Linked DNA regions of Xanthocytophaga agilis. The protein of the gene in region 2 interacts with the protein of the main gene of each other region in a pairwise test. Links are inferred from orthologs where the notes say so. Each region holds a gene or a part of one and is shown on either strand. Other genes may lie near its edges. The genes, in order: gyrA and gyrB.

Evidence for each region.
Region 1: the proteins of gyrB (region 2) and gyrA interact in binary tests that used the Escherichia coli proteins (3 or more experiments, as listed by UniProt). The link is inferred for Xanthocytophaga agilis from one-to-one orthologs.

Annotation. Positions count from the first base shown.
Region 1 is NZ_JASJOU010000001.1:1,374,681-1,385,641, forward strand. Bases 4,247-7,382 are described here. They hold gyrA (DNA gyrase subunit A), read right to left. Parts: upstream 7,043-7,382; coding sequence 4,451-7,042; downstream 4,247-4,450. Other genes in these bases: QNI22_RS05745 (hypothetical protein), read right to left, coding at 7,272-7,382. Also shown: QNI22_RS05730 (tetratricopeptide repeat protein), read right to left, coding at 1-2,815; QNI22_RS05735 (tetratricopeptide repeat protein), read right to left, coding at 3,060-4,181; more of QNI22_RS05745, read right to left, coding at 7,383-7,916; QNI22_RS05750 (cation:proton antiporter domain-containing protein), read right to left, coding at 8,274-9,494; QNI22_RS05755 (hypothetical protein), read right to left, coding at 9,644-10,306; QNI22_RS05760 (serine hydrolase domain-containing protein), read right to left, coding at 10,402-10,961. UniProt on the Escherichia coli protein: A type II topoisomerase that negatively supercoils closed circular double-stranded (ds) DNA in an ATP-dependent manner to maintain chromosomes in an underwound state.
Region 2 is NZ_JASJOU010000005.1:387,972-398,699, reverse strand. The notes cover bases 3,310-6,212. They hold gyrB (DNA topoisomerase (ATP-hydrolyzing) subunit B), read right to left. Parts: upstream 5,791-6,212; coding sequence 3,829-5,790; downstream 3,310-3,828. Other genes in these bases: QNI22_RS17370 (hypothetical protein), read left to right, coding at 6,155-6,212; ppk1 (polyphosphate kinase 1), read right to left, coding at 3,310-3,622. Outside these bases: fabF (beta-ketoacyl-ACP synthase II), read left to right, coding at 212-1,462; more of ppk1, read right to left, coding at 1,523-3,309; more of QNI22_RS17370, read left to right, coding at 6,213-6,850; ileS (isoleucine--tRNA ligase), read right to left, coding at 6,904-10,467. UniProt on the Escherichia coli protein: DNA gyrase negatively supercoils closed circular double-stranded DNA in an ATP-dependent manner to maintain chromosomes in an underwound state.

The DNA.
Region 1 (10,961 bases), on a different replicon or contig from region 2:
TCACAGCAAAACACATTTCCAGCGACTCTTTGTATTTCTTTTGTTTATACAAAGCATCAGCTACCAGATACTGAGCTTCTGCACCATACTCATCCTGAGCTGCATTTGCTGCAGATAATAGTTCATCAACAGCCTTCTCATAGTTATTCTGGAGGTAATAAGACTTTCCTTTATACAACAACGCTTTATTAACAGCACTTGGACTTGAACCTCCTGTAGCTACTACCTGTGAGACATAATACCGTGCAGAATCATAATTTGGTAACTGATAATATGATTCCATCAATCCGGACAAAGCTGCAGTCTGATCTTTTTTACTTTGTGAAGCAGTTAGTAATCTGCGATAATAACCTACAGCTGAAGAATAGTTTTTGGCATTTAATTCCAGATCTCCCATACGACTCACTGAACGAATCAGATATTGGCTACGCCCTTCACTGATTACTAGCTGAAAGTTTTTAACAGCATTGGCTCTGTCCCCAAACTTGTAATAAGAGTCTGCAACATAATAACGTGCATCATACTTCTGTTCCGAATCTGGATGATTGCGTATATACGCTTCCATAGCTGAGATTGCTTGTGGATATTTTTCATTCAGATACAAAGACTTAGCAGCGTCAAACTCTATACTTTCTGTTGAATTGTCCTGAGGGTTGGCACGACGGTATTTTTCCAGGTAAGTCCCGAACTCATCACTTCGTTTGGCAGATGCCAATGTTTCCTGTAAGCCCAATAACGCACTATTAGAGACCTTGCTGGTTGGATATTTATCCAATATACGTTGATAATCAGCAATTGCCTTATCATATTGTTGCAGGTTACTATACGCCAATGCCCTTTTCTGTAATGCATAAGGAACCACTCCGCTAGCGGCATTGGATTCAATGACACGGGTAAAGCCTGTAATGGCAGCATTGTAGTTTCCTTTTTCGAAATCTACATCAGCCCGTTGATACATAGCATTATCAGCATATCTTGAACTGCTATATTTATTTGACAATTCATCAAATGTACGACGGGCTTCTTCATCTCTTCCGGCAAAGTTTAAGGCGTTGGCCTTTTGGAAAAGAATATAATCCTTTTCAGCACCTGCTAAGGCAAGAGCCTGATCATATAATTGAATAGCTGCATCAAAATTCTTAGCCACATACTGACAGTCGGCTAATCGAACCAATGCATCCGCATAATTCTTGCCATTCGGTCCTACTGCAGTTGTATACTCTCTGAAGTGGGTGGCAGCTTTATCATATTCTTTATTATTATAGTAAGCATAGCCTATACCATAACGGCTTCTATTGTAGTATTCTGTATTTTTAGATTCGGGTTCCCGAAATACTGCTGCATATTCATTAATAGCAGATGGATAATTCTGGATAGCCGACTGAGTTTCTCCTGACCAGAAATGGGCTGCAATAGCCACTTCTGTCACTTTGGGACGTGAAAGAGATTTCTGAAACTGAGTTAATGCCTCATTATACTGGTCCTTGTTAAAAAACTCAGCTCCTTTATTAAAAGTTACCCGTTGATAGGCTTCATCTATTTTAGGTGTTCTGTTTGGAATAGCTTCAATATGAGCAATTGCCTCATTGTAATTATTGGAAGCCAGATACGATTCACTCAGTAGTTCATTGATCTCGTTCTTATAACTACTATTAGGATAATTTTTCAGAAAATCTTTTAACAAGGCAGTAGTTTCAGGACCAGCATTCGTTTCAAAGCTTACTTTAGCATGATAATAAGCAGCATCTTCTGCAACTTGTTTGCTTGCCTTTCCTCTTCTGGCCTGATCAAACGCAGTTAATGCAAAAGGCTTATTTCCACTCTGCAGATAAGATAATCCCATATGATAGGACGCATATTGAGCTAGCGTATCTTTTGCAGTAGTAGCTGTAATCTTAAAATTCTCAGCAGCAGATTTAAAGTCTCCTGTTTTGTACTGAGCATACCCTAAACGATAGGCAATCTCAGGCGCAGGTCTGGATTTAGTCTTTCCTACAGATTCCTTCAGGTAACGGGCAGCATTGGCATAATCTCCTTTGCGATAGTATGATTCTCCTACCAAAAGAAAGACTTCATCTGCATTCCGAATATCTTTACTTGTACCTAGTGTTTGAGCATATTCGATCAACTCATCGTATTTGCCTTGTTTGTAATAAACATTCACAATCATATATGGCACCATAGGAGCATATTCAGGACTTTGAGCAGCTCGCTTTAAATCAGTTAGTGCTTCTGTGTAACTTCCTTTTCTATAATTGCAATATCCAGCATAATAACTAGCTGCATACGTATATTTATTATTACTCCGTTTTAATTCATCAAACAGATTACCTGCCTTTAAAAAATCCTGTTTGCTAAAATATAGATATGCAAGCTTAAACTTGGCTTCTACCTGTTGTTCTCTGCTTAGGCTGGATATATCTACTTTTTCAAAATAAGCAATGGCTTTTTCTGTATTCTTTTGGTTGAAATAATAGTTTCCCATCTCGTAGTAAGCCATTGCAGCTTTGGGATGATTGGGATATTCCGCAATGAATCGTTCAATAGTAGGCTCTGCATCGTCATTTTCCAGATACAAGGCACAAATAGCTACATAATATTTAGCTTCTACAGTAAGTAAATCTCCTTTATTAAGATCTATATAATCCTGAAATGCCTTTTGCGCAGTTGCATATTTTTCCCGATCAAACAATTCCAACGCAGTCCGATACGTATAATCATCGGCAGAAAAAGTCTGAGTTGTCTGAGCAAAAGAAGTGAAGGAAATTAATAGAAAAGCAAGGACCGAATAAATCAATATTGCCAGTTTCTGCATGAATGTAACAAAATAAGTGGTCTGTTATAGAACCTCAAAAATAGTATAATATTGTAAACACCCATAAAAAAATGCCAGCATACATAGAATTTATCACGAAACAAACTATATTTTATACACTATCAGAGTACTTTCAGTGTATAATCACTGGAATATGAGAATTTTAAATAGGCAGATAAAACAAAAGAGCAACCAGAAGTCTGACTGCTCTTTTGCCTTTAGTAAAACTATTAAAACCTACTCTTTATTTAATAGTTTGTATAACCTTATCTATTTTATCAGCGTCTGCTTTTCTCTCCAGAATAGTATAAATACTTTTCAGTGGCTCCAACACTTGCATATCATCTTTACGTAAACTGAAGTTTTTCTCGAAATAAGGCAATGCCTTTTGGAAATGTCCTTTCATCTCTGTTTCTACCTTTTTACCTTCTTTCTGATAAGTTTTCAGATCCATATCTCTTACTTTTTTATTCAGATCTGCGCCTTTATTGTAGTGCAACACAGCAAGGTTAAAGTTAGCGTCATAGTTATTAGGGTCAACAGCTAATGCTTTCTCATAATATTCCTGAGCTTTTACTTTATCTCCAGTTTGATCATATAAGATACCCAGGTTTTTCAGATATTCAAGATTATTCGGATCTGATTTAAGTGATTGCTCCAAGTTAGCTTTTGCTTCTTCGGACTTACCCATTTCAATATATAAATTGAATTCGTTTTGCTTCAATTCTTTATTAGTTGGAAACTTAGCAAGACCTTTTTTTACGATTTCCAATGCTTTTTCATTGTTCTTCTCTGTACGATAAATAGAATGCACAACATTGTAAATACTTGGATCATTACTACCTAGATTAATTAAAGCTTCAAAAGCATCACGCGCCTTTGCATAATTCTCTGCACGCTGATAGGCAACCCCTGCGTACAATGCAGCTACAGTATCCTTTGCATTCAATGTACGTGCCATATCGAAATATTTGGCAGCAGCCACAAATTTATCTTCCTGATATTTTTTGCTACCCATGTTCATTGCGATAGGCTGTAAATCTGCAATTTTCTTATTGGCTTCTTCTGCTTTTTTTGCATCCAATTCTCCTGCTTTTTTATAGGAGTCATAGGCAATTTGCAATGCATTGGTATCTAATCCAGCATAATTAGGTAGAGGGCTGTTGGCAATACCTGCATAAATATCTCCCCGATAAAGCCAAGTATTTGCTTTAGCAGCTTGCTTTTCGTTGGTTATGGCTTTATCTATTTGTGTTTTTGCATCATCTAGTTTACCTGACTGCAAAGAGGCATATGCAGCACCTGCCTGTGCAAAAACACCTACAGCTGTCAGTTGAAACAAGCAGGCTAAAAAAACTTTTTTCATGATTATAAGGGTTTATAATAGAGTTATAAAGATTTGTACTAGGTTCTACGTAGGCTGATACAGAATAGTTGCGATTTACAATTTACAGCCCCAATAACGTATTCCTTCTACAAACATGCAAATTCAAATCCAAAAAATCCCATTCTATAAGGATAAATCTTTGCAGAAAAATACATCTATTCGCAATCAATTCTACTATTCCAAAATATAGTATACCATCCATCCTTTGCATAACTCACAAAGAATGAATGGTATAAAAAAACAATCTCTTATTCTGTCACATTATCTATGTCCGGCTGAAGTTGTTCGCCTTCTCCTGAACTCCCTGAATCTTCCATTTTCTCAATCTTGGCAATAGAAGAGATTTCATCGTCTTCATTCAAACGAATCAGACGTACACCTTGTGTATTACGTCCCATAACACGAAGTTCAGCAACTTCCATTCGAATAATAATGCCTGATTTATTAATAATCATCAGATCATCAGAATCTGTTACCTCCTTAACAGCAACCAGATGGCCAGTCTTCTCTGTAATATTCAGTGTTTTTACACCTTTTCCACCCCGGTTGGTAATGCGGTAATCATTTACATCTGAACGTTTTCCATATCCCTTTTCTGAGACAACTAACAGCTGAGCATCCTCTCTGTTAAGACAAACCATCCCAATTACTTTATCATTATCGGCCAAACTAATACCACGAACACCAGCAGCTGTACGTCCCATAGGTCGTACACGATCTTCGTTAAAACGAATGGCCATACCTGATTGTGCAGCAATAATGATTTCGTTAGATCCGTTTGTCAAAGCAACGTCCAACAGACGATCTCCCTCATTCACAGTAATTGCATTGATACCAGCCTGACGCGGACGAGAATAAGCTTCCAATGTCGTTTTTTTAATGGTACCATTTTCCGTACACATTATCAGATAGTTATTATTGATATAATCCGGATCACTCAATGTTTTCACATTGATAACTGCCCGTACTTTATCTCCAGATTCTATTTGAATCAGATTTTGCAAAGGTCGTCCTTTTGAGGTTTTACTTCCTTCTGGAATCTCATATACCTTTAACCAGAATACTTTTCCGCTTTCTGTAAAGATCAGCACATAATTGTGTGTGGTTGCCACAAATAAATGCTCTGTAAAATCAGCTTCTTTCGTAGCTACTCCACGAGATCCAACACCACCTCTTCCCTGAGTTCTGTATTCATCAAGTGAAGTTCGTTTTACATATCCTTCATGAGTAATTGTGATGACCATTTCCTCATCCGCGATCATATCTTCCATGGTAAATTCATCAGAAGAATATTCGATTTTGGTACGACGGGCATCGCCATAACGTTCCTTTATCTCTGTTAACTCATTGGTGATAATCTCCATTCGAAGACCTTCATTGGCAAGTATAGATTGCAGATAAGTAATCAGCTCGGCAACTTCTTCAAATTCCTTAATAATCTTATCGCGCTCCAGACCTGTCAAACGTTGTAACCTCAATTCCAGAATAGCACGGGCCTGAACTTCAGTCAATCGCTGACCAGGTTGCAGAGGCTCCACATTAGCCAGTTCGACACGGCTCATCAGTTGCACAAAAGCAGAATCTGCCTCAGCTTTGAACCCAACCCCTTTCATCAAATTAGCTTTCGCTTCATCCGGATCTTTGGAGTTACGAATCAATGAGATAACCGCATCCAGATTGTCTAATGCGATAAGTAACCCTTGTAAAATATGAGCCCTTTTTTCTGCCTCTCTCAACTCAAACCGAGTACGACGAACGACTACTTCATGTCGGTGCTCAACATACACTTTAATTAAATCTTTCAGATTCAGCGTCAGCGGACGGCCTTTTACAAGAGCTACGTTATTAACACCAAAGGAAGATTGTAAAGCTGTGTATTTGTATAGGTTATTAAGAACTACGTTAGGAACAGCATCACGTTTTAACTCATACACAATACGCAATCCGTCACGGTCTGATTCGTCCCGAATATCTGAAATTCCTTCTATTCTTTTTTCATTGATCAGATCAGCCGTTTTCTTAATCATGTCAGCCTTATTGACCATATAAGGAATCTCTGTAACTACAATCATTTCGCGACCAGTCTTATTAGTCTCAACAGTTGCATTACCACGCATTACTACCCGACCTCTACCAGTTTCCAGAGCCGCTTTCACTCCCTGATATCCATAAATAGTTCCTCCAGTAGGGAAGTCAGGAGCCTTTACAAATTCAATCAGTTCGGCAATAGTGATATCAGGATTTTTTATGTAAGCAATGACACCATCACACACTTCAGATAAATTATGAGGAGCCATGTTTGTGGCCATTCCAACAGCAATACCAGACGAACCATTGACCAGAAGGTTTGGAATCTTGGCAGGCAATACAGATGGTTCCTCTAATGAATCGTCAAAGTTAGGTCTGAAGTCTACAGTATCTTTATAGATATCTGTCAGCATTTCTTCCGCAATACGCTTCAGACGGGCTTCTGTATAACGCATCGCCGCAGGAGAATCCCCATCAATAGAGCCAAAGTTTCCCTGACCATCTACCAACGGATAACGTAATGACCACTCCTGAGCCATACGCACCATAGTATCATATACCGAAGCATCTCCATGTGGGTGGTATTTACCAAGAATTTCCCCAACAATACGGGCAGATTTTTTATATGGCTTATTGTAGTTTACCCCTAATTCAACCATTCCAAATAATACCCGACGATGCACAGGTTTCAAGCCGTCACGAGCATCAGGTAAGGCTCGTGAAATAATCACTGACATGGAATAGTCAATGTAGGCCCCTCGCATCTCATCTTCGATGTTAATAGGGATAATGTTTTCGCCGGTTGTAGTCATATTTTGTCTTGGCTTTTAATTTTTTGTCTACAGGGTCTTAAAATTGTGTCGCAATTTATGAAAAAATGACCGGATTACCAACCTATGTCAGGTATTCTATCAAAATATGACAAACTAAATTTTATTGGCTCAGACTCTCTTTAAGTCCTTTTTTTACTATCTGCTATAAACAACAAACCCTGTCTGGTTATCAGACAGGGTTTGTTGTTTATAGCAGATTATATATTGTTTAGAAACCTTCCTCTTCTTCCTCCGTTTCTTCCGGAGCTTCTTCTTTTTTCTTCTTAGGTTTCTTTTCTTTTTTTGCTTTTGCCTTCCGTTCTTTTTTGGATTCTTTTGGGGTAGTTACATTCGACGCATCACCTTGTTTATCTCCTTCAAAAATTTTCATATCCTCCGACTGCTGATTCTCATCGGCAGGTTGTTCATCTGATAATGATTCTCCTTTCTTAGCTGCGTTACGTTCTTCTTTCTCGGCATCTTCAATCTTCTTCTTCTTGTATTTTTCAATACGCTTACTCCATGGTTTATTATCCTTATGTTTATATTTATATCCAGGTTTATACCCCTGACCTATTTTAGGATCTTTTGTTTTGATTAGTTTGTGTTTCTTAGCTCCGGGAGTCACCTTTACTTCTCTATATCTTTGCCACCACGGAATACCACGATAAACAGGCCCAAGATTTGACTCTGGCCCGGCATTGGCATCGTATACCAGTGCAGCTTCTCCACCACCACCCATCATCGAAGGATGCCGATGACGCATTCGGATATGACAGTTATCAAATGGACATCGCTTTACACGACATGCATCGAAAATGATCATTAGGAGAATAAAGGATACTATAGTAGCAACTTTCTGGATTTTAAACATATTTACTATCTCCAATAGTGAATATTACTTCACTTAACGTTTCCTGACAAGAGTTTATTTCAATGATTCTCAGCAAAATACGACATTTCTTACTAATGAATAATATTGCTATACGTTCTACAAGTAAGAAAGTTATCAATTTAGTAAGCAAAAGATGTCTTATGTAGTATAATTATAGGATTTTAAAACATGACAAGAGAAGCTTCTGATTTTCAAAACAATATAGGACAGGTATTAATACCCATCTATTTCACCTCTTTCTATTATTCACTTTGCAGCAACGTTTGAACAGACAAACAAACCAGCTTCTCTGTGTTCAAATATTATACCATTTTAGCTTTAACCAACCAGTTCTATTTATAAAGGTTGTTCACCATCTGAAAGGTTTATAACATCAGCCCGATATAATAAAAGTCCTAACATCATCAAAACGCTTGTAGTTAGGATTACAAAAAAAAGAATTCCATTATTGAAACTTCCCAATTGTAAACGTTGAGGAATGCTATAGAATAACAATACAGTAATCAGCCCTCGAGGCATAAGAAATAATTCTGGCAAAACATGGGCACGTAAGAAATACCGAAGATATAAATAACGCAACAACAGTAACATACCCACAATGGAACTCCCGATTAGTATTACCTCCCACTCTGTTAAAACCTGTATATCAATCGAATAACCAAATAAGATAAAAAAGAAAGTACGAACAATAAAAGATGTCTCATATGTGATTGATTTAAGCTGTTTAAGTAGCTCCTCGAAATACTGGTTATCTGTCGAATCGTTTGTTTTTAATACGTTCATTACCCATGAGAGTGAAATTCGTTCCTTATTGTTAACAAGAAGCCCAAACACCATAATAATGAGTAAGGCAGGAAGATGCAGCAACTTTCCCATGGCATACAACATCAACAATATAGTCAGAATGGGAACAAACTTTACATGGGAACGAATACGTGATAACAGGTAGGAAAGAGCAAGAGAAATCATCAGGGAAAGGATAATAGCCCAGACAATACTAAAGCCAAACAAAATAATTGAGGATATAGAAAAAGCAGCTTCAGCTGTCAGATAATTGAATACAAGAATCCCTATAATATCAGAAAAGGAGGCTTCATAGATAATGAATTCTTTTTTTTGTTCGCTAAGATGCTCTATACTAGGAATGATAATGGCACTACTGATAATAGAGAGAGGTATAGCATATACAATACATTTAATCAAAGATCGTTCTAAAAAAAATTGCAGAACAGCAGTAATCCCTAACACCGAAAGAAAAAATACCAGTACGGCAGCCAGAAAAGAATTTCGCACAACAGTAACTTTCTCCGGTGAAATTTTCAGATCCAGTGCGGCTTCCAATACAATTACGATCAGTCCTATTATCCCTAATACTTCAACGATCTTATTCACAAAGCTTATACGTATTAGTTCAGGACCAAAAACAAGCCGAACTCCTATACCAGTAATTAACAATAGTAATACAGAAGGAATTCGGGTGGCTTTACTGATAAAACTATACAAATAGGATAAAATTACACAAAAACCAAGAGTAAGGATCAACCAATACGCATTCATACTTTTGACTATTAAATTGTTGCTGGTCGACAAACTTATTTACATTTTTGTATAATTACCAGTTTTACCCTATTGCATATTCCTGTGGAAGGTAATGAATAGTAACTTATAGACGAAAAACAACGGAGATCTTTGCCTTAACCAAATTCCTAAAAACATTTTCTTATACCAATGAAAATCCCTTGTCTCAATAGAAATAAAGCCTGAGGATTTACATATTCAGAATAGTTATACTGATACATAGTGGTTAATTGCCAATCTCTTTTCCAATTATAGCTATAAGTCAGAGTAATACGTAGATTTGCGTTTGTTCCTGGCCAGGTTACTCCAGTATACTCTTTTCCATTAAAAGCATAATCTGGGCGATATACCCAGGCAACAATCGAACTCTGTGCAACAAACACAAACTGATGTGCAGGCTTTAACTGATATGAAATCCTTGCGGAGAGGGCCATAGCCAAATTCAATGTAGCCTGAGTTTCTGAATATTCTAGATCCGGATTGTAATTAGCTAAAAATCCATAGTTACTCAACGTTACACCCATATACAATCTGAATCTTTCTCTATTTCTGAGTGATTTTATAACATGATGCAAATAGGAAAAATCAAAACTGAGTTGCCGAATATGTGCTTTTACGGATACAGAAGACTGTATACTTCCTCTCATGTAACTGCCCTCAGCAAGCCAGATATGATTCTGAGAAGTATTTTCATATTTCAGTGATAATCCGCTTTGGATTCCCTTATACGTAAATGCTGCATGGAAATAATCTTTCAGATAGACAGACTCGCTACCGACCCACAGTTGCAAAGACCTGATTGGGCTCGAGTGTTGCCCAAATGCTGGATAATAAATCAGGCATACGAACCAGATCATATTACCCCAAAATAAACCCAGGCAAATTTTCATTGAATGGCAGGTAAAAGCTTGGATTGCAGCATTTGAAAGAATTGATTACTGAGAACAGAATTAAGGTTTCCTCCAGTGCAAACCAATACAGTCTTATAGTCAGGCAATACACATAAGTAGTTTCCGCCATTTCCCCAGGCAAAATACATCTGATAAGTTTGGTCCTGTATAACAAATGTTCTTCGCCACCAGAGATATCCATACTCAAAATTTTGAAGCATTGCCTGTTTGGCAGTGGATTCAGCAACCCATCGGTTTGAAACCAGTTGCTGTCCTTTCCACTTTCCTTTATCCAGCATTAGTTGACCAATTTTAGCCATGTCTCTAGGTCGGATAAAAAGCTTTCCCCCTGTACTGATTTCTCCGTCAGGCATGCGATCCCAACGATAGGATTGTATATTTAGTGGAGAAAATAAATAGTATTGAGCAAAATTTTCTGTCGACATGTCAGATGCCCGATTAATCACTCCTCCTAGTGTAACTACACCAGCAGTACAATATTGTGGCGTTGTACCAACCTCATATAAAATAGGGAGATCTAATGTAAAATGAATCC
Region 2 (10,728 bases):
AAATTGGTCATAATAATAAAATTATGCAAAAAAGATACCTCATTACCTGATAGGTATATTGTCTTAATAATAGGATTCAAACTATTTTAATTAGACTCGTTATTGTTATTTTTCGTCAAATAAGGTTTTTTACTGGTAAAAAGATACTATTTTCGCGCCGTTTTGTGATCAATACGTAGTAATTACTGTTTCACTATTCCTTAACTTTATCATGTCACAATTAAAAAGAGTAGTTGTTACCGGCTTGGGAGCACTTACACCAATAGGTAATAATCTTGCAGAATTTTGGAAAAGCTTAGTAGAAGGCAAAAGCGGGGCTGCTCCTATCACTAAATTTGACACCACTCATTTTAAAACAAAATTTGCCTGTGAATTGAAAGGATATGATCCTTTGCAACATTTTGAGAAACCAGAAGTAAGAAAGATGGATGCGTATACTCAGTATGCATTTGTTGCTGCTGATGAAGCTTTGAAAGATGCAGGCTTTGATCTTGAGAAACTTAACAAAGACAAAGTAGGTGTTATCTGGGGATCTGGTAATGGCGGTTTCTTTACTTTTCAGGAACAGGTAACAGATTATGTAGAAGGCGGAAAAATTCCAAGATTTAATCCCTTCTTTATTCCTAAGACTATTGCGGATATTGCATCCGGAATGATTTCTATCAAACATGGCTTCCGTGGAGTAAACTTTACTACTGTCTCCGCTTGTGCCAGTTCAAACTCTGCATTGGTTGATGCATTCAATTACATTCGTTTAGGTAAAGCGGTTGCTATTGTAACAGGTGGCTCAGAAGCTCCTATTTGTGAAGCAGGTATTGGAGGTTTCAATGCTTGTAAGGCCCTTTCTACCCGCAATGATAGCCCGGAAACTGCTTCCCGCCCATTTGACGTAGAACGGGATGGATTTGTGATGGGAGAAGGAGCTGGATGTCTTATTCTGGAAGAATACGAACATGCAAAAGCACGTGGTGCTAAGATTTATGCCGAATTGGTAGGTGGAGGTATGTCAGCGGATGCGTATCACCTTACAGGCACTCATCCGGAAGGCGAAGGTGCTGTGTTAGGTATGCAGGCAGCTTTGGAAGATGCAGGTATTCAGGCTTCAGATATTGATTACCTGAACACACATGCTACATCAACCCCATTGGGAGATCTAAGCGAAATGAAGGCAACAGCTACTTTGTTTAGTGGCAATAACAATTTACGAATTTCTGCTACTAAGTCTATGACAGGGCATTTGTTGGGTGGTGCAGGTGCTATTGAAGCTATAGCTGCTGTAATGGCTATTAAAGAAAGTATGGTTCCTGCTACTATCAATACCAAAGAGTTAGATCCTAATATTCCACAAGGACTTAATATTGTAATTGGCAAAAGTGTGAGTCATCCAATACGTTATGCTATGAGCAATACATTCGGTTTTGGAGGGCATAATGCAACAGCAATTTTTAAGAAGTATGAATAATGCTGGTAAAACCAAAAAAGCTCCACAGTTTGGAGCTTTTTTGTTGAATGATCTTCACTATTAAAACAACTTTGCTTTTTCCACTTCTTCCAGTGTTACATTGTAAAATTCTTTGTGAATATTGAAAGGCGTATTGTCTGTAATGCAGCGGTAATACTCTCCATTTTCCTGCATTACATAGGAGTTAACATTATCTCTGAGATTATAAGCCAGAATATTGATAGCCTGCTGTTTGATACGTGGTGATGCTAATCTGAATAACGACTCTACGCGACGATCAAAACTACGCACCATCATATCTGCACTACCTCCATATACTTTCGGATCGCCATTACTATGAAAGTAATACAGGCGGGCATGTTCCAAAAAGTCTCCTACAATAGAACGAACTGTAATATTTTCACTCAATCCCTGCCTTCCAGGTCGCAAACAACATATTCCTCTGACAATAAGATTGATAGGTACCCCAGCTTGTGATGCAAGATACAATTCATCTATGGTTTCTTTGTCTTCCAATGAGTTGATTTTGATTACAATACCACTAGGTAATCCTTTTCTGGCATTTTCTGCTTCCTGCCGGATAAGTTCGATCAACTGTCGGCGCATATCTCTTGGTGCAGTAATCAGATACTGGTAAGTGCTTGGAAGTGAATGTCCTGTTATAACATTGAAGAACTCAGAAACATCCTGCGCATAGATCTCATTGGTAGTTAACAGACCTGTATCTGTATAGATTTTGGATGTATCCTCATTGTAATTCCCACTAGACAAATGGACGTAGCGTGTCACACCATCCCCATCTTTGCGAACTATAAGTAAAAGCTTCGTATGGGTTTTGTAACGGCTAATACCATATACCACAAAGCAACCTGCTTTTTGCAGACGTTGTGCTTCACGGATATTGTTTTCTTCGTCAAAACGTGCTTTAACCTCAAACAATACAGATACGTGTTTTCCATTCTCCGCCGCTTTTAGAAGTGCGTTGGTGATACGTGAATGTTTAGCTAAACGATAGATGGTAATCTTAATGGCTAGAACATCAGGATCTTCTGCTGATTTTTCCAGTAAGTCTACAACAGGTTCGATATTATTGTACGGATGATGGAGTAAAATATCCTGTTGTTTGAGCACGTCAAAAATATTTTTCTCCTTCAGACTTGGCGGTAAGTCCAACGATGGAACTTGTGGTGGAATTGGAGGAATACGATCCCTAAACTCTTTGTGACCCACAATTTGCCATAAAGATGTAAAATCTAGCATCTTATCTGCTACAAATACATTGTCGTCATCCAGCTCCCAACGAGTCTTCAGCGTTTTCATCATCCAGTATGAAGCTCCTGGTTCAATTTCTATCCGAACTACACGACCTGTACGCCTGGTTTTCAGCTTTTGCTTTACTTCATCAATAAAATCAGCTTCTACATCGTCACTCTCTTCCAGCGTAAAATCTCCGTTTCTTGTAATGCGAAAAAGATTAACAGATACAATTTCAACGTTCCGATAGAGCTTACCAATTTCCATCCGGATAATTTCTTCAATAGGAACAAACACGATTTGTTCATCCCGATAGATTTCAAAGAAACGAGGGAGGTTCTGAGGAATCTGGACAAAGGAAAGTCGCTGACCTTCACGACTGTCATCTTTGGTTACCACGCCAAAGATGAGAACTTTATTTACCAGAATAGGAAACGCATGATATCCATCAAACACCATAGGTGTAAGCATTGGAAATATAGTGCGCATAAAGTAAGCCAATACATCCGAACGTTCTTCATCCGTTAACTCAGATGGTTTGGCAATGATGAAGTTGTTAAGCCTGAAGAGTGGCTGAAGATGTATCTTAAATTCATCTTGCTGATCTTTGAAAAACGCCTGCGCAGTATTGAGCAATGTTTTACGAAATGGCATTTCCCGCAAGCCCGAATAATCTACGCGCTCTTTTCCATAATCAATGTAGTTATACAAACTTCCTACACGAATCATGAAAAACTCATCCAGATTAGATGATGTGATTGCTAAAAACTTAAGTCGTTCAAATAAACCACGTTTAGAATCTTTCGCCTGATCCAGCACCCGCCAGTTAAACTGCAGCCAGCTTAGGTCCCGGCTGATATAATTACTTTGTCCAATTACATTCGAAACTTTCTCACGTGATAACATCGTATCACGTAAACGGAAGATTGGCTGTAGTAAAAATGAAAAAGGGGGAGATGCGGCCTGCCCCTTTTTATCTTCTGTATTTCCAGCTTGATTAAGCACTTTTCTACTGGTTAATGAATGAACAATCCTGAATAATCACTTCCTGTTAAAAAAATATCTGGAAAGGTGAATAGAATGTTCATTCATCTTTCCAGAATAACTGTTTTTTATACATCTACCTTTGCATAACGGGCATTTTTCTCAATAAATTCCCGGCGAGGTGCTACTTCGTCTCCCATAAGCATAGAGAACAAGTGATCAGCCTCTGCTGCAGATTCAATAGTTACTTGTTTCAAACTACGACGCTCTGGGTCCATGGTAGTTTCCCATAGTTGTTCTGCGTTCATCTCTCCCAATCCTTTATAACGCTGAACATGTACAGAATCTTCACGGCCATCTTTCGCCAATTCTTTGATCGCTACATCACGTTGATCTTCGCTCCAGCAATAGCGGAACTCTTTGCCTTTCTTTACCTGATATAATGGAGGAAGAGCAATATACAAATAGCCATTCTCGATCAGTTGCTTCATATATCGGAAGAAGAACGTAAGAATCAAGGTACGGATATGACTTCCATCAACATCGGCATCTGTCATAATAATGATTTTATGATAACGAAGTTTATCTAGATTCAACGCTTTTTCATCTCCATCTTTACCAAACTGCACCCCTAGCGCTGTGATCATATTTTTGATCTCTTCGTTTTCATAAATTTTATATTCCTGCGCCTTCTCTACGTTAAGGATTTTACCACGCAATGGAAGAATAGCCTGGAATGCACGGTTACGACCTTGTTTAGCTGTTCCACCCGCAGAGTCACCCTCTACCAGATAAACTTCACAAAGAGAAGCATCTGTTTCGGAGCAATCTGCCAGCTTTCCAGGTAACCCTGTTCCTGATAATACATTTTTACGTTGAACCATCTCACGTGCTTTGCGGGCAGCGTGACGAGCCTGAGCCGCCAGAATCACTTTATTGACAATCTGACGAGCTTCTTTAGGATGTTCTTCCAGCCATGTTTGAAGAATGTCTGCAACTGTAGTATTTACTGCACCCGAAACATCTGAGTTACCAAGTTTTGTTTTGGTCTGTCCTTCAAACTGTGGTTCTGCAACCTTTACAGACACCACTGCTGTCAGACCTTCTCTGAAATCATCTCCTGCAATGTCAATTTTCACTTTATCAAGCATCCCTTCTTTATCTGCGTATGCTTTTAACGTACGGGTCAATGCTGCCCGGAAACCAGCTACGTGAGTACCGCCTTCAATCGTGTTGATGTTGTTGACATACGAAAACACATTTTCTGAATAAGATGTATTATAATGCATAGCTACCTGAACCGGAATAGCTCTATCTCCTTCCATGTAAATAACTTGCGGAATAAGTTTTTCACGGGTAGAATCCAGATATTCAACAAATTCAATTAACCCACCCTCTGAATAGAATTCCTCTGTAATAGGGTTGCCATTATCATCTTTCTCACGAAGATCTGTAAGCGTAATGGTAATGCCACGATTGAGATAAGAAAGTTCTCTCAATCGGGTAGCAATGGTCTCATATTTATATTCTGTTGTGGTGAATATAGTTGCATCAGGATGAAACTCTACTGTTGTTCCATGTTTATCTGATTTTCCTATTTCTTTAACAGGATACAAAGGCTTACCCATAGAATATTCCTGTTCAAACATTTTTCCTTCACGTTGAACAGTTACTTTCAGATGTGATGACAATGCATTCACGCAGGATACCCCTACGCCATGCAATCCACCAGAAACCTTGTAACTATCTTTGTCAAATTTACCTCCGGCGTGTAGGACAGTCATTACAACTTCCAATGCCGATCTTTTCTCTTTTGGGTGAATATCTGTAGGAATCCCGCGACCATTGTCAACGACTACAATTCCATTATCAGGGAGGATGCTTACTTCAATTTTGTCACAATGTCCAGCTAAAGCTTCGTCAATTGAGTTATCAACAACTTCCCATACCAGGTGGTGCAGACCTCTTACGTTAGTGTCCCCGATGTACATACCCGGGCGTTTGCGTACTGCTTCTAGACCTTCTAAAACCTGAATACTGTCAGCACCATAGTTAACGGTTGTGGGTTGCTCTTCTACAATTTCGCTCATATAGTTCTTGTTCTATGGAATAAATTAAAAATTCTTGATAATGAGAATGTTAATACAAAAAAAGTAAGGATTTAAATGAAAGAAGTAAACTACTCCTTAAACGGAAAAATACTACGGTAAAGTTACCATTTTTTTTGCTTTTAGCGAAATTTTTTGACGCTATCCGTTCCTTTTTATAACGAAAAAAACGGGCGAAAAATTTCATTTTATCTAATATCAAAAACTGGCTATTATAAATAAACATTTACTAAAAAGTAATCTTTATTACACATATATAATCTCACTCTTTTGTTGTAGTTCTACTTTTATTATAGTTTTCGAAAACATATCTTTAAAAATTTATTACTTATATTATCGTTACCATATGAAAAACTTAATTTTATTAAAAACAGCATTATTACTATTAGCCTTAACACTAATTTCAAGTTGTGATAAATCAAAAGATGAACCTTCTCAACCTAAACCCTCTAAGGAATTTTATATACAAGCCACTATTGATAATAAGAGTACTATTCTGGAAACAGATAATACTGGTGCAAATGGTATGGGAATGGGGACTGGATATAATTCTTCTGGCAATGGAGAGGGTGAGGAATATATGACGCAATTTGGCGGTATTTATAACATCACAGAAACTAATGAAATAGAAATTAGATTAGTAACTAAAATAATGCAAAGGACAGAAGAAAATAGCGACATATGGAAAGCAACTATGTATAGTTTATTTAAACCACAAACTTACATCTATGGTAGAGATAGTCAGGATGGGGATACGATAGACGAGGAAAGTTATAAGAATGGAATTGTAATCAGCTATATAGACAACGATGGAGCAGAATGGCGTTCTGATTATGGCTCAGCCGATCAAACAGGTAGTATATTTAAAATCACTTCTGTTGTTAAGAATACCGATCCAACAACTTATCCAACAATGAGGCAAGTGATTACTGGAGAGTTTTCGTGTAAATTGTATAATAAAGCAGGTAAATCTAAAAATATTGAGGATGGAAAATTTAATATAAAAATTTTAAACCACTCTGATTTTAGAATTGATGAATAAACGAAAGAGCCTCTGTTTCCAGAGGCTCTTTCGTTTAGTATAAGTATACCAGATTAGTTTACAACTTCAAGTTTGACATTAAGTGTAAACTCATCCAGATCTAATGGTACTGCACCTGCGACCTGTGGTGAAATTGCGAGTTCGAGTGCCTGTGTTTCAGAACAGATATACTCACGATTACTTTCCAGTGCTGAATCCACAAAGGCATCCAGATTCTGGAATGTCAACCGGATCTTGTCCTGAACTTCCAAACCTGAGTCCTTACGTAGGTTCTGAATACGGTTTACAACATCACGTGCAATCCCTTCACGACGAAGATCATCATTTAGTGTGATATCCAAGGCAACAGTTAAGCCACTTTCACTAGCTACGATCCAACCTGGAATATCTTCGGCAGAGATTTCAACATCTTCTGGTGTGATCGTAAGTGATTCTCCATTCAGACTGGTTACAAACTGACCTGTTTTTTCCAGTTCACGGATATTATCCTGGTTCATTGTCTGGATCAATGCTGCAACATCTTTCAGTCTTGGACCATATTCTTTACCCAGCTTTTTAAAGTTAGGTTTGATCTTCTTTACTAATAGTCCGGATGCATCATCAACATATTCAACCGTTTTGATATTTGTTTCTGAAAGGATCAGATCTGCAACAGAACGAACACGATCTTTTTGATCTTCATTCAGGATAGGCAATAATATCCGTGACAATGGCTGACGTACCCGCAATGTATGTTTTTTGCGTAGTGAGTGTACCAAGGAGGAATAACGTTGCGCCAAATCCATAGATTCTTCCAGTTTTTTGTCTATACGTTGCGTATCTGCCTTTACAAAATCAGTCAAGTGCACAGATTCAGGTGCTAGTGGCGTATTTTTTGCTTTCGCCTCTTCCCGTACATTATCTGTCATGTTTTGATACAGCCAATCAGCAAAGAATGGAGCTACGGGACTTATAAGCTGGGCAATGACAACGAGACATTCCTGTAAAGTTTCATAAGCTGCTCTCTTATCTTCAGTAAGCTCTCCTTTCCAGAAACGGCGACGAGACAATCGTACATACCAGTTTGACAACTGTTCTGTTACAAAATATTGTATCGCACGAGTTGCTTTGGTTGGTTCGTAGTTGTCATACGCTTCGTCTACTTCCAAGATTAATGACTGAAGCTTTGATATAACCCAACGATCCAATTCTGATAATCTTTCATATGGAACCCGATCAAACTCAGAAAGTTTGTAGTTATCAAGGTTGGCATACATTGCATAAAACTGATAGGTATTAAACAATGTGCCGAAGAATTTACGTTGCACTTCTATGATACCATCAGAATACTGATCTGCCAGTTTCATATTTTCATAGAATTCTGGCTTTTCTTTGATATTATAGACATGACGACCGCCCTTTTCATCTTCATACACTTTCTCCCAGCTAAACTTCAGATCATCCCATGGGTTCGCATTAGAGATCATATACCAACGTACGGCATCCGAACCATACTTACCTAAGGCATAGAATGGATCTACTACATTGCCTTTACGCTTTGACATTTTCTCTCCATTCTTGTCAAGAACCAGACCTGTTGATACAACGTTCTTGAAAGCTACACTATCAAACAACATACCTGCAATTGCATGCAGTGTGAAGAACCATCCACGAGTTTGATCTACCCCTTCTGAGATAAAGTCTGCCGGATAGCTATTTTTAAAGATATCCTGGTTCTCGAATGGGTAATGCCATTGTGCATAAGGCATTGCTCCAGAATCGAACCATACATCGATCAGATCAGGCTCTCTAAACATTACCTTACCACTTGGAGATACAAGATATACTTCATCAACATATGGACGGTGTAGATCATGTTCTCCTTTGGCTAGCTGAGCCAGGAATTTCTCGTTCTTTTCACGTTGCTCTGCTGATAATACTGTATCCTTCAGTGCGTGAGTTACACTTTGCTTCAGTTCTTCCACTGATCCTATACATACCTCCTCATCATCTTCACTACGCCAGATAGGCAGAGGTGTACCCCAGAAACGGCTACGACTCAAGTTCCAGTCTACCAGATTTTCTAGCCAGTTGCCAAAGCGACCGGTTCCTGTACTTTCAGGCTTCCAGTTGATGGTTTTATTTAGTGATACCAATCGGTCTTTCATTACTGTAGTACGGATAAACCAGCTATCCAGTGGATAGTAGAGTACCGGCTTGTCTGTACGCCAGCAATGTGGATAGGTGTGTTCGTATTTCTCAACTTTAAACGCCTTGCCTTCCAGCTTTAAGATGATAGAGATGATTTCGTCAGTAGTCTTGTAATCACCTGCTTTCTCATCCTCAGCTGTATAGTTTTTCACATAAAAGTCATCTTCTCCCAATGGACGATGTGTCTTTATGCTATATTCCTGTACTTTCTTGGCTAACTGGCTACCTATTTCTTTTACGAATTGTCCTTTACGATTTACAACAGGCATTTCTTTGTCTGTATCATCTTTCACCATGATAGCAGGGATGCCATTTTGCTGAGCAACCCGGAAGTCATCTGCACCAAATGTAGGCGAAGTATGTACCACTCCTGTACCATCTTCAGTAGTAACAAAGTCACCGACTATCACCCGAAACGCCGGAGCATCAGGCTTTACAAATGGCAATAATTGCTCATATTCAACGCCTTCCAGATCACCACCTTTGAATTCTTTCAGAACTGTCCATGGCAATATCTTATGATCGCCATTCTGATAAGCTTCAAAGTCACCATCTTTTCCTTTTTCAGTAAAGTATTTTCCTACCAGTGCTTTGGCTAACACTACCTGCACAGGAGCATACGTATAGGGATTGAAGGTTTTTACCAATACATAGTCAATAGACTTTCCTACTGTCAATGCTGAGTTGGCAGGAAGTGTCCATGGAGTAGTTGTCCAGGCTAATACAAATACATCAGTCTGAGGTTCTTTTAACTTGAATAAGAATTCAGACTTTGCATTCTCTAACACCTTAAACATCGCAACAATGGTCGTATCTTTTACATCCCGATACGTTCCTGGCATGTTTAACTCGTGTGAACTTAATCCCGTACCCGCTGCTGGTGAATATGGCTGAATAGTATAGCCCTTGTAAAGCAGTCCTTTCTCATGTAGTTGCTTTAATAGCCACCATAAAGATTCAATGTAGTCATTTTGATAGGTAACATAGGGATGCTCAAGATCTACCCAATAGCCCATCTGTTCAGTGAGATTATTCCACTGATCAGTAAAGCGCATCACGGTTTCCCGGCATTTTTTGTTATATTCCTCTATGCTTATTTTTACACCAATATCTTCTTTCTTAATATTCAGTTCTTTTTCTACCTGCAGTTCAATAGGCAATCCATGTGTATCCCATCCACCTTTACGTTTTACCTGAAAGCCTTTTAACGTTTTATAGCGACAAAAAATATCCTTAATAGTCCGTGCCATAACGTGGTGAATACCAGGTGTTCCGTTGGCTGACGGCGGTCCTTCATAAAACGTAAAACTGGGTTTGCCTTCGCGAAAGCTAACCGATTGTTCAAACAGACGATTCTGTTTCCAGAACGCAAGTACGTCCTTGGCAATCTGCGGATAATCCGCATTTTTATATTCCTTGTACTTCACAGTTTTGAATGACTGAGTGATAGAATAAATAAAAGAGCACGAAATTAGTTAAAAATGCCGAAACAAGTGCATTTACTCGAAAGAAACACATATTCAGTATCTTGTCTGTTGTGACTCTTGTATCTTCTATAACAGTTTTAATTTAGGAAAAAGTTTTCCTGCACCAGTTGCAAATGTCTGGTGAAGGTAATTTTGCTATACAATGGATTTTTATCCGCTCTATTTATTCTGTTATCTGGCTATTTTACAACTTGTAACAGC